DNA from 3 places in the Microbacterium sp. PRF11 genome. Region 1 is predicted to be linked to each of the others. Evidence: predicted binding sites of a transcription regulator. Region 1 holds the regulator's gene; each other region holds the start of a gene.
The links. The regulator LexA, encoded in region 1, represses DNA repair genes until DNA is damaged. The targets are predictions, from matches to a motif close to TCGAACANNTGTTCGA.
Positions count from the first base shown of each region.

Region 2: the regulator LexA is predicted to act here: its motif matches at 1,290-1,305, upstream of Q9R20_RS07570 (intein-containing Rv2578c family radical SAM protein).
Region 3: the regulator LexA is predicted to act here: its motif matches at 1,771-1,786, upstream of Q9R20_RS09765 (DUF222 domain-containing protein).

Region 1 is NZ_JAUZUP010000001.1:173,144-176,419, forward strand. It holds gene Q9R20_RS00910 (histidinol-phosphate transaminase) at 1-350, opposite strand, end outside; gene Q9R20_RS00915 (LysM peptidoglycan-binding domain-containing protein) at 398-748, opposite strand; gene lexA (transcriptional repressor LexA) at 1,007-1,696, shown strand; gene Q9R20_RS00925 (prolyl oligopeptidase family serine peptidase) at 1,905-3,276, shown strand, end outside.
Region 2 is NZ_JAUZUP010000002.1:423,914-427,189, reverse strand. It holds gene Q9R20_RS07575 (M15 family metallopeptidase) at 16-1,149, opposite strand; gene Q9R20_RS07570 (intein-containing Rv2578c family radical SAM protein) at 1,314-3,276, shown strand, end outside.
Region 3 is NZ_JAUZUP010000003.1:202,695-205,970, forward strand. It holds gene Q9R20_RS09765 (DUF222 domain-containing protein) at 288-1,760, opposite strand; gene Q9R20_RS09770 (NAD(P)/FAD-dependent oxidoreductase) at 2,144-3,276, opposite strand, start outside.

The DNA of each region.
Region 1 (3,276 bases):
AAGCCCATAGCGGTGCGTCCGGGGCCACCGAAGGCCTGCAGGATGTGCTGCAGCACCTCGTTCGAGCCGTTGGCCGCCCAGATCTGCTCGGGATTGAGCCCGTGACCCAGGTAGCCGGCGAACGCCTCACGCAGACCGGTGAACTCGCGGTCGGGGTAGCGGTTCACGTCGCGCAGCGCCCGAGCAACGGCATCCAAGATGTCGTCGGCGACCTCGGCGGGAACGGGATGCGTGTTCTCGTTCACGTTGAGCGCGACGGGCAGTGCCGCCTGCGGGGCTCCGTACGGGGTCATCCCCCGCAGATCGTCACGAAGAGGGAGGTCGTCGAGGCGTACGGTCACCTCACCCATCGTAGGCGGCGAGGACGGATGACGTGCGCGAGCGGGGGTCTCGCCGCTCAGGCGGCGGGGGCGTATTCGGCGGGGATCGCGATGCGCTGGCCCGCCGACACCGAACCGCCCGGAAGAGCGTTCAGACGGGTGATCTCGGCCACCACGTCGCGCGGGTCGGCCGAGGGGGCGACGTCTTCGGCGATCGACCACAGGGTCTCGCCGCTCATGACGGTGATCTCGGTGAACGACCCCGTCGGGGCCCCGGCGTCTCCGGAGGCGAGCGCGGAGCCACCACCGACGATCGCGACCGCGAGGACGGCGGCGATGGGGAGGGAGACGAGGAACGCCACGACGCGACGACCGCGCGCGGTGATCCGCAGGCGGGTGGACGGGGCGGTGAGGGCGATGCTGCTCATGATGTGCTCCTTGGTGGGGAGAGATTCGCACCCCACCCTCGGCCGGGAGGGTGGTGGTGCGAATCTGTATTCCGAATCTATATTCGAACCTGATCGGGTGTCAAGAGCCCGTATATCGGAGACGAATCGAACGCGACACGCGTGCAGCTCCGTGCCATTCGGGTCGTCGACCGGATACGGTTTCGACACGGAGACCTCATCACCAACCTCCGACATTCGAATTTCCGCCGCGATTCCCGCGGCGCGAGGGGAGCCCAGATGACCGACGCGACGACCGCCGCCGGCCGCGAACGACCGCAGACCCGCCGGCGGAAGAACCTCAGCGACAAGCAGTTGGCCATACTCGAGGTCATCCAGCGGTCCATCGCGCGGCACGGTTATCCGCCGAGCATGCGCGAGATCGGCGATGCGGTTGGGCTGAAGTCGCTCTCGAGCGTCACGCACCAGCTGAACCAGCTGGAGCTCAGCGGCTACCTCCGCCGCGACCCCGGCAAGACGCGCGCGATGGAGGTGCTGATCGACCTTCCCGGCGCCGCGGCCGAGAATCCCGCCGATGCCGCCCCCGCCCTGGGCGATGCCGCCCTGGTGCCCCTCGTCGGCCGGATCGCCGCGGGCGTGCCCATCACCGCCGATCAGCAGGTCGAGGAGATCTTCCCCCTCCCCCGTCAGCTGGTCGGCAAGGGCGAGCTGTTCATGCTGAAGGTCTCGGGCGACTCGATGATCGACGCCGCCATCTGCGACGGGGACTGGGTCGTCGTCCGCTCTCAGGCCACCGCCGAGAATGGCGAGATCGTCGCCGCGATGCTCGACGGCGAGGCGACGGTCAAGACGTTCCGCCGCCGCGACGGCCACACCTGGCTGCTCCCCCGCAACAGCGCCTTCGAGCCGATCCTCGGCGACGAGGCCGTCGTGCTCGGCCGCGTCGTGGCGGTCCTGCGCACCGTCTGATCAGATCACCGAGGGCCGGTTGTCCGCTCGCGCGGCGGCATCCGGCTCTCCTCGCGTCACGGACCTCGCCCCGCGCCGGAACCGGGAACCTGCACCGGAATCGGAGCGAGGAGGCCGCGCCATCCCATCCCGCGCGCGTTACCCGATTCTGAGGCGCCTCAGGCACGGCCGCCGAATGGGTGTCGGAGGGTCTGCCTAGGCTGGGCTCATGGCTGACACCCTCCCCTACGGTTCCTGGCCCTCGCCCATCACGCCCGAGTCCGTCGCGCAGGCGTCGCCGCGCGTCGACGGGGCCCGACTCGTGGGCGGCGAGATCTGGTGGGGCGAGTCCGTCCCGCACGAGGCGGGCCGCGTCGCGGTGAAGCGGCGTCGGGCCGACGGCTCCGTCGAGACGGTGCTGCCCGCCCCCGCCAACGCGCGCTCCGCCGTGCACGAGTACGGCGGCGGCGCCTGGACGGCGTCCGACGACGGCGAGCTGTACTACGTCGAGAAGACCGACCAGCGCGTCTACGCGCTCCGTCCGGGTGAGAGCGCGCGCCCCCTCACGCCCGCCGACGACGCCGTGCGGCACGGCGGCCTGCGTTGGGAGAACGGCGTCCTGCTCGCGGTCCGTGAGACCCACGGTTCCTCCCGCGTGCCCCACCGCTCGATCGTCCGCATCCCTCTCGACGGCCCGGTCGAGGTGCTCGCGGAGGGCAGCGATTTCCTCGCGCAACCCGCCCTCTCCCCCGACGGCCGCCGGCTGGCCTGGATCGCGTGGAACCACCCGGACATGCCGTGGGACGCCACGATCCTGCGCGTCGCCGACCTCGAGAGCGGAGCCGTGCACGATCTCGCCGGCGGCGATCGGCGCGCTCCCCTGCAACCCGTGTGGGTCGCCGACGACGAACTCCTCTACGCCGACGACCCCGAGGGACGCTGGAACCTCTTCCGCCACCCGCTCTCCGGCGGTCCGCAACCCCTCGCTCCCACCGACGCCGACACGGGCGGCGGACTGTGGGTCCTCGGGACGCGGTGGTTCGCCGCGGCACCCGACGGCCGCGTGGTCGCGGTCCGCACGAACGGGGCCGACGAGATCGTCGAGATCGCGCCCAGCGGGGTGAGGCCCATCGACGTGCCCATCGTGGCGGGGGCCGCGGTCGACGACGTCTCGGGGTCGCGCGTACTGCTCTCGGGCTCCGACGCCGGTGGCCGCTCGGGCCTGTGGGTGGTCGACCTCGACTCCGGCGCGGTCGAGCTCGTCACCGGAGGTGCCAGCTCCTGGCCCGACGAATGGATGCCGCGCGCCCGCGCGCTCACGACCGAGGGGCCGCACGGCCCGGTGCATGCCTTCGCCTACGCACCCACCAACCCCGACGCCGCCCCGATAGCGGGAGAGCGGCCGCCCTACGTGGTTCTAGTGCACGGCGGACCCACCTCGCACGTCGGGCCGGCTCCGTCGGCCAGGACCGCCTTCTTCACCAGCCGCGGTATCGGCGTGCTCGACGTCAACTACGGCGGCTCCACGGGCTACGGCCGAACGTACCGCGACCGCCTCAAAGGGCAATGGGGCGTGGTCGACGTCGACGACGTCGCCGCAG
Region 2 (3,276 bases), on a different contig from region 1:
GGGGGGAACGCGGCGTCAGTAGGTGGGCGCCGCCGGGAGCCCGAAGAACTCCTCGAGGGTCGAGTACCCGCCCTCATGGTAGGCGCGGGCCAGTTCCGGGCCTATGTAGCGCAGGTGCCACGCCTCGGGTTCGTACCCGCTGACGCTCTCGCGCCCCTCGGCATAACGGGTGATGAAGCCGTACTCCCACGCGTGCTCCCGCACCCACGCCCCCTGACGGGAGCCGGCGACGTCGTCGAGGGTGGCGCACGAGCCGTCGCACGGCACGATGTCGACCGCGAGTCCGGTCTGGTGCTCGCTGTACCCGGCCCGCGCGCTCTCGCGATCGGCCTCGTCGACGCCGCCGATCGCGACGCGCCCGGCGTAGGTCGATTGCTGCGTCGAGAACGAGCGGAACGCGCTGAGGTAGCCGATCTCTCCCGCGCCCGCGTCGGCGGCGGCGCGCACCATCGTCGTGAGGGCGCCGGCGGCGGCCTGTCGGAGCGCGGACTGCTCCAGGGCACGGACGGCGTCGGGCATGACGAGGTCGCCGGCACGATAGTCGATCGGGTCGAGAGGCCGCTGCTTGTTGACCACGACCCACTGACGGTCGGGGTCGGACAGCGACACGCAGGGCGCGATCCCGGATGCCACCGCCTCGCGGAAAGCGCTCCCCCCACCGGCGGCGGCGATCGCCGCACCGTCATCGCCCGCGGAGAGCGCGGCGGTGAATGTCGGGTCGTCGCATGGCGTCGCCGTCGCCGCCACCGCGGCGAGCTGCGGTACCGGCAGACCCGCGTCGGGAACGGCCGGGGGGCCGGCGACGGTCGCGACGGCCTCTTCGGCGACGGCGGAGGTCGCCGCTTCACCGCCGGCACCCGAGGCCGCCGCCCCGATCGCGACGCCGCCCGCAACGATGACGAGAGCCGCGGCCACCACCGCGCCGAGGCGGCGACGACGGAAGGTCGGGTTCGAGGCGGTATCGGCGAGGGCGGTGCGGATGCTTCGCGTCGAGGGGGCCGACGCCGCTCTGAGCGCGCGTCGGGTGGGCGGGGCGGGGGTGCTCTGCTCCGTCACCGGCGTCTGCGGGAGGGTGAGCGCCGCGGTCGCGAGCCGCTCCGCTTCCGCGCGCGCGGCGCGGCGGGGGGAGAGCTCGGGATCGGGTATCACTCGACCCATTCTCGCCCGCGGCCCGACGCGGGTCGACCCCCGGCGCGCGGGTCGGGCCGAGCGGATGTCTCCGGCACGCGGCCGCGGCTGCCCGCATCGCTGCGATGATCGACTCGAGGCCGGCACGCCTTGATGTTTCATAGAACATGTGTTCGACTGTAGCCATGAGATGGCAGGGTCAGCAGCTGGGTGTGGACAACCCTGACGCCCTGCCCGGCCTCGAACAGATGGACGGCCTGGTTCGATCGGTCACGACGCCCGAATTCGCCGGCATGACGTTCCACGAAGTGCTGTGCAAGAGCGCTCTCAACCGCGTTCCCGGCGCCTCCGCCATGCCGTTCGACTGGACGGTGAACCCATACCGTGGCTGCAGTCATGCGTGTTCTTACTGCCTGTCACCCGACACTCTCATCCTGAGGGCCGATGGTCGACAGGTCCCCCTTTCGGAGATCCGCATCGGCGACGAGATCATCGGCACTGAAAGGGGCGCGACCTACCGCCACTACGTGCGAACCACGGTGCAGGCCAAGTGGTCGACCCGCAAGCGACTGCATCGTGTAACGCTCGCCGATGGCACCGAGATCGAGGCGAGCGGTGACCACCGTTTCTTGACGGAACGCGGGTGGAAGCACGTGACCGACTCCCCGGTTGCGGGGGAGCGACGCCCACATCTGACGACGTCTAATCGTCTCCAAGGATTCGGCACGGGCCCTCGATCCGTCGACGCGAGCGCGAGCCCCGACTGGCGGCGCGGGTACCTGACGGGGATGATCCGTGGCGACGGCATGATCCTGCACAAGATCTACGATGACGGCATCCGCGTCCGTGAGGTTCACCGATTCCGTCTCGCTCTCATCGACCACGAGGCTCTCGAGCTTTCGCGAAACTTGCTGGAAGGGATCGGCGTGCCAACCCTGGTTCGCCCCTTCGCCGTCCCCGCGGGTCGGCGTCCGATGACCGCCATCCACACGGCCCGACGCGCCGACATCGCACGGCTCGAGCAGCACATCGCGGCGCCGGATGACCGATCACGCGAATGGTTCGCGGGCTTCCTCGGGGGCATCTTCGACGCCGAAGGCTCCTGCTCGCGGGGTGTGCTCCGCATCGCCAACGCGAACGAAGAGTTGCTTTCGCTGACGGAACAAGCTTTCGCCGCCCTCGGTTTCCACGCCGTCCGCGAGCCGGTGAAATTGAACGGAGTGGCGTCGATCCGTTTGCGCGGTGGATTGTCCGCGCGGCAACGGTTCTTCGACATCGCTCGTCCGGCCATCACGCGAAAGCTCACCGTGACAGGCGCCGCCGTCAAAACGAGCGCCGATCTCCGAGTCGTCGCGATCGATGACGTCGGTCACGAGATCGACATGATCGACATCACGACGGGAACCGGGGACTTCATCGCGAACGGGGTCGTCAGCCACAACTGCTTCGCCCGGAAGACCCACGAGTACCTCGACCTCGATTACGGGGCCGACTTCGATTCGCAGATCGTCGTCAAGGTCAACGTCGCCGAGGTGCTGCGGACCGAATTGCGCCGTGGCTCGTGGGCGCGCGAACCGGTCATGCTCGGCACCAACACCGACCCGTACCAGCGGGCGGAAGGCCGCTATCGACTCATGCCCGACATCGTCGGCGCGCTCACCGATACCGGAACGCCGTTCTCGATCCTCACGAAGGGCACTCTGCTGCGGCGGGATCTGCCGCTGCTGACCGAGGCGGCCGCACAGGTCAAGGTGACGCTGGCGATGTCGATCGCGGTGTTCGACGACGCTCTGCAGCACTCCATCGAGCCCGGCACCCCGAGCGCCGAAGCACGACTCGAGACCGTCCGCGCCGCGACCGCCGCGGGCTTCCGCGTCACGGTGTTCCTCATGCCGATCCTGCCGCACCTCACCGACTCGATTCCAGTGCTCGACGACGCCCTCGGCCGCATCCGCGCGGCGGGCGCCGCGCGAGTGGTCTACGGCGCGCTGCACCTGCGCCCCGGCGCGAAGCAGTGGTTCTTGCAGTGGCTGGAGCGCGAGCACCCGCATCTCCTGTCGTCGTACCGCGGGCTGTACCCCGGCGTCTCGACTCAGGCGCCCAAGGCGTATCGCGCCTGGCTCGGCAAGCGCATGCGGCCGCTGCTGC
Region 3 (3,276 bases), on a different contig from region 1:
ACGGGGGGAGCGGTGGGGACCCGCCTGAACCGGCGACGCGAGGGTGCGCCGACGCGGCACGCGTGAGGCCGGGGATGCCCGCGAGACCAGCGACGCACAGGATCGCGGACGCAAGGCTCCCGGGCGCGTGGCTCTGGCTCGCGGCGCGGTGGATCCGTAGTCCGGGCTTGGGGTGTTTCACGGCGGGCTGGCCACTCTCCCCGGGCTCGGCGTGGTCTGCCCGGTTCTCGACATCGCGGCGAGAGTCATCGTCCTGATCACGATGAAGGGCGCCACGTCTCCCGGGGTCAGAAGGGCGGGGGTGCACCGTACAGCTCCTTCTCGAGGATGTCGTCGGGGAGGAACATCACGCGGGGCGGCGGCTCCTCTCGCGTCTGCTGGCCGAGCGGGCTGCGGAAGTGGAGCGTTCCGTCGCGCTCTTGAACGACGGTCCATTCGGTCTCGGTCTTGAGCGTGTGGTGACGGACGCAGAAGTGGCAGAGGTTGCACAGATGGGTGCGGCCGCCGTGCTGCGCCTCGTGGTTGTGGTCGATCTGGCAGCGCGCGGCGGGGGCGCGGCATCCGGGTGCCCGGCAATGTCGGTCTCTCGCCGCGAGGAATCGTCGCTGCGAACTGGTGGGTGCGTAGCGATCGACTTCGAGGACCGTTCCGGTGACCGGTTCGCAGAGCACCCGGTCCCAGCCGGCGGCGCTGCCCGCGAGGACGCGAGCCGTCGTCGCATCGACGGGGCATCTGCCCTCGAGCGATGCGCCCGCGTCGGACCGACCCATCAGTGTCAGAACGGGCACGGTGATCTGCACGTGACCGCGGATCCCGCCGAGGCCGCCAGGGCAGTCATCGCGCGTCGTCGGGTCGATCGCCGGCGCGCCGGTGAGGAGGAGATCGGCGCAGACGTCGGCTCCGATCTGAGCGAGGGTTCGTGAGTCCGCGACGACGGCGGCCGGTACTCCTGCGTCGGGGCAGGGAAGGCGGTCGTCTGAGGGAGCGGGCCCCGTCTTCAGAGGCGACGCCAGCGAGGTCGACGGAGGCGGGACGGCGCCGTCCGTGTCGGTGTGCCGGTCGTCCTCGTTCGCTCGCACGGCAACGTCGCCGATCGTCGCCTCGCGGATCGCGGCGGCCTGCCTCCGCAGGCGATCCCGAATGCCGTAGGCCACCGTCGCCGGCAAGATGACGCTCAGCTCGGCCATGCCATCGGCGAGATCGCGCACGCTGACCCCGCGTGCCTCGGCAGCTCGCGCGTGGCGCACTGACATCCCCACCGGGTGGACGCTCTCGGCCAGCTCACGCGCGAAGGCCCGTACGCGCCCGGGGGAGTCGCGTTGCGCTCGGACGAGCACCACGCTCTCCCATCCGCGGCGCGTGGCATCGTCGTCGAGCAGGATGCCGGTCTCGAGGATCGCGTGGGCATGACGCAAGCCGATGCGTCCGGAGTGCAGAGCCTCGACCGTGGCGGAGAACTTCTGAGTCAGCGTGTGCGCATCGGACAGCTCTTTCTGGACCGTGAGGTCGTGCGTTCGAGTCGCCACTCCGATCTCGAGCGCGAGCGAGCGGATCGGCATCTCGCGTTCCCGAGAGGCGCGTGATCGCGACCGCGCCACGTGGTCGAGGGCGATCGACATGGCGTCGGCGCGACGGCGGATGAGAGTCGCCTGCACCCGCGCGAGTTCCGCGGTCAACCGGCCGATTTCATCGACGTGCTCGCGCAGCCGGGCACTGTCGGGAGGGTCATCTGGAAGGGGCGGTGGTTCGGATCGCGTCATGGCCCTAGTTTAGAAACTATGTTCGATTTGTGGGGGGAATTCACCCCCCGAGCAGCAAAGTTCACCCCCGTGCGAAACCGCCCCGCGACAGCATGACGCCGTTCAGAGCGCCGCTGTTACAGGCGGGCCGAGCTCAAGCCCCGCACCCCGCGGAGCTGCAGTGAGCACGCCCCAGGCCCGAACGGCGGCCCACAGCACGCCCCACGCCCGAAGAACGGCCGCGCGCACGCCTCACGCCCCGAAGAATGCCCGCGAGTACGCCCCACGCCCGAAGAACGCCCGCGAGCGAGCCTCACGCCCCGAAGAGCGCCCGCGCGCACACCCCACGCCCCGAAGAACGCCCACGACCACCCCGCCCGACGCCGGAACGAACCCGCCCCGCCCTACCCCTCGAGAATCTCCAGCGCCGCCATCGCGGCGTTGTGTCCGCCGATCCCACTGACGGCGCCGCCGCGCTGCGCGCTCGAGCCGCACAGCAGCACGCGCGAGTGCGGGGTCGCGACGCCCCAGCGTTCGGCGGGCGTCGCGGCGGGCGCCGAGAGCCAGGGCCACGAGAGCTCCCCGTGGAAGATGTCGCCGCCGACCATGTTGAGCGACTCCTCGAGGTCGCGGGTGGTGCGCGCCTCGATGCACAGGCGCCCGTCGGGCGCGCGGTGGATGCAGTCGCGCAGCGGTTCGGCGAGCACGCTGTCGAGCGACGCCTGGGCGGCGGCGAGCAGCCGCGCGCCCGCGGCGACGGGGTCGGTGTCGTGAATGAGCCGGTGCGGCACCTGCAGGCCGAACATGGTGAGGGTCTGCGCGCCGGAGGCTCGCAGGTCCTCCCCGAGGATCGACGGGTCGGTCAGCGAGTGGCAGTAGATCTCGACGGGGAGCGGTTCGGGCAGGAGGCCTCCGGAGGCCGCGACGTGTGCGGCATCCAATTGGGTCATCGTCTCGTTCACGTGGAACGTGCCCGCGAAGGCGGCCTCGGGCGTGACCGACTCGTCGCGCAGGCGGGGGAGCCGCGAGAGCAGCATGTTGACCTTCACCTGCGCGCCCTCGGGTTCTTCCGCGCCGGTGGTGGCGCTCCCCCCGGCGGAGAGCAGGCGGTCGAGCACGGCTCGACCCACGCCGCTCAGGACGAGGTCGCCGTGGAAGACCTCCGAGCGATCGGTCATGGTGTGCACGTCGCCGTCGCTCGAGATTGAGATGACCTCGACCCCGGTGACGATCTCGGCGCCGGCCTCGCGGGCGGCGCGCTCCAGCTCGGCGGTGACGGCACCCATGCCGCCGACGGGGACGTCCCAGTCTCCGGTCCCTCCGCCGATCACGTGGTAGAGGAAGCAGCGGTTCTGGGCGAGGGAGGGGTCGTCGGAGGAGGCGAAGGTGCCGATCAGGCCGTCGGTGAGGGCGATGCCGCGCGCGAGATCGCTCTCGAGCGACGAGCGCAGCAGGTCGCCGAGCGGGCGCGTGGTCAGGGCGTCCCACAGCTCGTCGTCGCCGAGGCGTTCGCGCAGCTCGTCGGCGGTGGGCAGGG